One region of the Comamonas sp. GW821-FHT11H03 genome, then DNA from elsewhere that is predicted to be linked to it. Evidence: predicted binding sites of a transcription regulator. Region 1 holds the regulator's gene; the other holds the start of a gene.
What was found. The regulator NrdR, encoded in region 1, represses ribonucleotide reductase genes. The targets are predictions, from matches to a motif close to CACNANATNTNGTG.

Region 1 (2,451 bases):
AGCTCTCGGGCGAGGTCGATGTGGTGATCTCCGGTCATACCCATCGCTCCTATATTTGCGATTACGCCAGGGTGGATGCCCGCAAGCCGTTTTTACTGACCAGCGCCGGCCAGTACGGCACGCTGCTGACCGAGGTCAGGCTCACGGTGGATGCGCGCACACGCCGCGTGAGCCGCAAATCGGCGCGCCAGAATATTGTGCAAGGCGAGGCCTATCGCAGCCCTGCCGGTCTGGTGGGCCTGCAGCCCGAATTTCCGGTCTTTGATGCCGACGCCCAGGTTGCGGCGCTGGTGGCGCGCTACCAGGCTGCGGCCCGGCCGCTGGCCGAAGCCGACGCAGGGCGGCTGGCCGCAGCTGCCAGCCGCATGCCTCAAGTCAATGGCGAAAGCGTGATGGGGCGCATCGTGGCCGACTCCATACTCGCGGCCACGCGCGATGCCGCCGCGGGCGGGGCGCAGCTAGCCTTTGTGAACCCCGGCGGCGTGCGCGCCGACCTGGTGCCTGCGGTCGACGGCAGCGTGACCTATGGCCAGCTGTTCAGCGTTCAGCCGTTCGGCAATACGCTGATGGTGATGAGCCTGACGGGCGAGCAGATTCGCCAGGCGCTGGAGCAGCAATTCGACAGCGGCAGCAACACCGTGAGCGCACCGCGCATCCTGCAGGTGTCCGAGGGCTTCAGCTACCGCCTCGACCGCAGCCAGCCCGCAGGCCGGCGCGTGAGCGAGCTGCGCCTGAACGGCCGGCAGCTCGAGATGTCGCAGCACTACCGTGTGGGGCTGCAAAGCTATCTGGGCAGCGGCGGCGACAACTTCAGCATCTTCACGCAAGGCATCGATGTGGTGGGCGGCATGCTGGATCTGGATGCCCTGGCCGAGCATGTGCGCGAGCAAAGCCGCAGCGGCCCGATGACGCTACCTTTAAAGGAGCGTATTGCGCTTGTCCATTAAGGATTTCATATGAATATCTATCTGATATCCTTTTATATAAAGCGATAGAAGCTCACTATTTCATAGCGTTCGCCTACCGCCAGGCACACAAAACAAAAGCCACCCGAGGGTGGCTTTTGTCATGGCGGCGCTCAGGCCTGGGGCTTTCTGGCGGCCTTGGCCTTGGGACTGCGAACCTCATCCATGATGTTCTTGAAGTCGTCCACATCCTCGAAGCTGCGGTAGACGCTGGCAAAGCGGATATAGCCGACCTTGTCCAGGCCCTTGAGCTCGTCCATCACCAGCTCGCCGAGGCGGCTGGAGTCGATTTCACGCTGACCCAGATTGAGCAGCCTGTCCTCGATGCGCTCTATGGCTGCATCGATGAGCTCGGTGCTCACGGGGCGCTTGCGCAGCGCGATCTGAAAAGAGCCTTGCAGCTTGGCGCGCTCGTATTCGATGCGCCGGCCGTCTCTCTTGACCACGGTCGGAAAGCTGACCTCGGGGCGCTCGTAGGTCGTGAAGCGCTTGTCGCAGCCGCCACAGCGGCGGCGGCGGCGGATGAAGCCCCCGTCCTCGGACTCGCGGGTTTCAACAACTTGCGTGTCCGGGTGGTTGCAGAAGGGGCACTTCATGACAGCTCAGCGCAGCAGGATTTACTTGCTGTAGACAGGGAACTTGGCAGTCAGCTCGGCCACCTTGGCGCGCACGGCGGCCAGATTGGCTTCGTCTTCGGGCTTGTCCAGCACGTCAGCCACCAGGTTGGCGGTGATGCGGGTTTCTTCCTCGCCGAAACCACGGGTGGTCATGGCAGGAGTGCCGATACGGATGCCGCTGGTCACGAAGGGCTTCTCGGGGTCGTTGGGGATGGCGTTCTTGTTCACGGTGATGTGAGCCAGACCCAGGGCCGCTTCGGCAGCCTTGCCGGTAATGCCCTTGGCACGCAGGTCCACCAGCATCACGTGGCTTTCGGTGCGGCCGGAGACGATGCGCAGACCGCGCTCGGTCAGCGTCTCGGCAAACACCTTGGCATTCTTCACGACCTGTTCCTGGTAGGCCTTGAACTCGGGAGTCAGGGCTTCCTTGAAGGCCACGGCCTTGCCGGCGATGACATGCATCAGGGGGCCGCCTTGCAGGCCGGGGAAGATGGCGCTGTTGATGGCCTTCTCGTGCTCGGCCTTCATCAGGATCACGCCGCCACGAGGGCCGCGCAGGCTCTTGTGAGTGGTGGTGGTGACCACGTCGGCGTGGGGCACGGGGTTGGGGTACACGCCTGCGGCGATCAGACCGGCATAGTGGGCCATGTCCACCCAGAAGATGGCTCCGACTTCCTTGGCGATTTTTGCGAAGCGCTCGAAGTCGATGCGAAGGGCATAGGCGGAAGCGCCGGCCACGATGATGCGGGGCTTGTGCTCGCGTGCCAGCTCTTCGAGCTTGTCGTAGTCGATGGCTTCGTCGGCGTTCAGGCCATAGGAGACGGCCTTGAACCATTTGCCGGACATGTTCAGCGCCATGCCGTGGGTCA
Region 2 (2,451 bases), on a different contig from region 1:
CACGGGCGTTGCGGTCGGGCTCGTTCAGCGCCAGGCCCATGGCCACGCGCATGAAGAAGGACTGGGGCAGCTCGATGCGGCTCTTGCGCACGTGCAGGAAGTAGCGGTCGTACAGGGTCTGCAGACCCAGGTAGTCGAACTGCTCGTCGCGCTCGGCCTTCAGAGCCTTGGCCAGACGGGGCAGGTCGTAGTTCAGCAGCTCGGGGTTGAGCAGCTCGTTGTCCACGCCTTTTTGCACAAAGCCGGGGAAGTAGTCGGCATAGGCGGCCTGCATTTCCGTGGGCTGTACGTCGCAGCCCATGACTTCGCGCACGATGGTGTGCAGCAGCAGGCGGGCGGTGACGTAGGTGTAGTCGGGGTCTTTTTCGATCAGCGTACGGGCGGCCAGGATGGATGCCTTGTAGACCTCGGCCAGGGGCACGCCGTCATACAGATTGCGCAGGGTCTCGGCCACGATGGGCGCGGACTGGATGTCGGCATTCAGATGGCGGCAGGAAGCGACGATCAGAGCCTCCAGGCGCTCCTGGTCCAGCGGCACGCGCTGGCCGTTGTCGGTCACATGCAGCACGGGCTTGGCGGTGGCAGCTGCGGCCACTTCGGCGACCTTCTTCTGCTCGGCACGCTCCTGGTTGCGGCGCTCGCGATACAGCACATAGGCGCGGGCCACGTCCTGGTGACCGGCGCGCATCAGGCCCAGTTCGACCTGGTCCTGCACATCTTCGATATGGAAGGTGCCGCCATCGGGGCGCGAGCGCACCAGTGCGCGCACCACGCCGTCGGTGAGTTCGTTGACGGTGTCGCGCACGCTGGCGGAAGCCGCGCCTTGCGCGCCGCGCACGGCCAGGAAAGCCTTGGTCAGGGCCACGGCAATCTTCTGGGGCGCGAAAGCCACCACATCGCCGCTGCGGCGGATGATCTGATAGCTGTCATTGGGGGAGGAAGAATTGGCTGCACCGGCAGGTGCGGCAGAAGGCAGTGAGTTCAACGCTTCTTGCATAAGTTCCTCTGAGTCAGTATGTGGATAGGCAGACAAAGGCCTGCACTGCTGGCAGGCCATCAAAAACACGATTCGGCGCCTCGGTTTACACATGGTTTGCACAGGGTGTGCACAACTTGTAAACACTAGATATGGGGTCTGGGGCGCTTCAAAACACTACCGGTAGTGTATCGCGCTTAAATCCGAGCGACCTGATGAAACTACCGAATCTGGCATTTCGAGCGCCGCTTGACAGCCGCAAAAATGACTTCATCCCGCATGAATAAAGGCCTGTGGCGCGGTTGCGCGCGGCGGCAGATCGGGCTGGAAATATGTAAAAAATTTGCGTGTTTGATGCAGGCGACAGTTGTTGCGCGCGCGCCATTGACATGCCGTTTCGAAGCCCTGCAACGATGGATGCTTGGGATTCTCAAAATGAGGAGCGCATAGCGCCTTCCAGTAAAAGATTTCAGCTACGAATGTGTATGAAATCGAGTGCTGAAAGGCGGTAGGTGCTATGAAGATTTCAGGCTGCGCCTGAGGCTGAAGGACTGGTGGGGAATTGCCAGCTGCGCGTGCCGTCCGTGCTGCCCAGCTGCTGCTGCAGCCGCTGCCAGTCAAAGCCCGGGCCGGGGTCCTGCTTGCGCCCGGGCGCGACGTGCTCGTGTCCGGCGATGTAGTGCACGGGATAGTGCGCCGCGATGGCGATGCAAAGCTGCTGCAGGGCCTGGTACTGCGCAGCTTCAAAGCTCAGGCCTTCCAGGCCTTCGAGTTCGATGCCGATGGAGTCGTCGTTGCAGCGCTCGCGCCCGCGCCACTGGCTCACGCCGGCATGCCAGGCGCGGTCGTCGCAGCTGACGAACTGCCAGATCTCGCCATGACGCGTGATAAAGAAATGTGACGAGACTTCGAGGCCGCGAATGCCCTGGTAATAAGGATGGGCGTCCCAGTCCAGCTGGTTGGTGAACAACTGCTGCACCGCGCCTGTGCCGTACTGGCCCGGAGGCAGGCTGATGGAGTGGATGATGACGAGGTCGATCTGCGCGTCCCCGGGGCGAGGGCCGAAATTGGGAGATCTCAGCTGGCGCGCCGCACCATACCAGCCGGCCTGCCAAGGCTGCTGTGGCAGCGGCAAGGATGAGAAATGAGGTGTGGGGTCAGACATTGTCGCTCTGGTGTTTGCTGCCTTCGGCCGGCAGGTCTATGCCCAGACGGTCGATGCGGTAGCGAATCTGGCGCAGGCTGATGCCAAGTCTGGCCGCCGTGGCTGTGCGGTTGAAGCCGTTGTCCTGAAGGGCTCTGACCAAAATGCTGCGCTCCTGCTCATCAAGCCAGCCTTGCAGATCCTCCGGCAGCGTGGCCGGACTGCCTGCGTGCCGAGCTTGCGGCTGCGGCGCGCTCGATGCCCCAGCGTCCGAGAAGGCGTCTGCCGCCGCCCCAGCGTCCTCGGTCGGCACGCCGGATTCGGGCAGACG

Region 2: AC1RTQ_RS01995 (ribonucleoside-diphosphate reductase subunit alpha) is a predicted target of NrdR. The motif match lies at 1,121-1,134, and genes of this name have one in related genera.

The regions. Positions count from the first base shown of each region.
Region 1 covers NZ_JBXARF010000006.1:245,376-247,826, reverse strand. The annotation lists gene AC1RTQ_RS15380 (bifunctional metallophosphatase/5'-nucleotidase) at 1-947, shown strand, start outside; gene nrdR (transcriptional regulator NrdR) at 1,079-1,561, opposite strand; gene glyA (serine hydroxymethyltransferase) at 1,583-2,451, opposite strand, start outside.
Region 2 covers NZ_JBXARF010000001.1:410,993-413,443, reverse strand. The annotation lists gene AC1RTQ_RS01995 (ribonucleoside-diphosphate reductase subunit alpha) at 1-997, opposite strand, end outside; gene ampD (1,6-anhydro-N-acetylmuramyl-L-alanine amidase AmpD) at 1,503-2,141, opposite strand; gene AC1RTQ_RS01985 (sigma-54-dependent transcriptional regulator) at 2,134-2,451, opposite strand, start outside.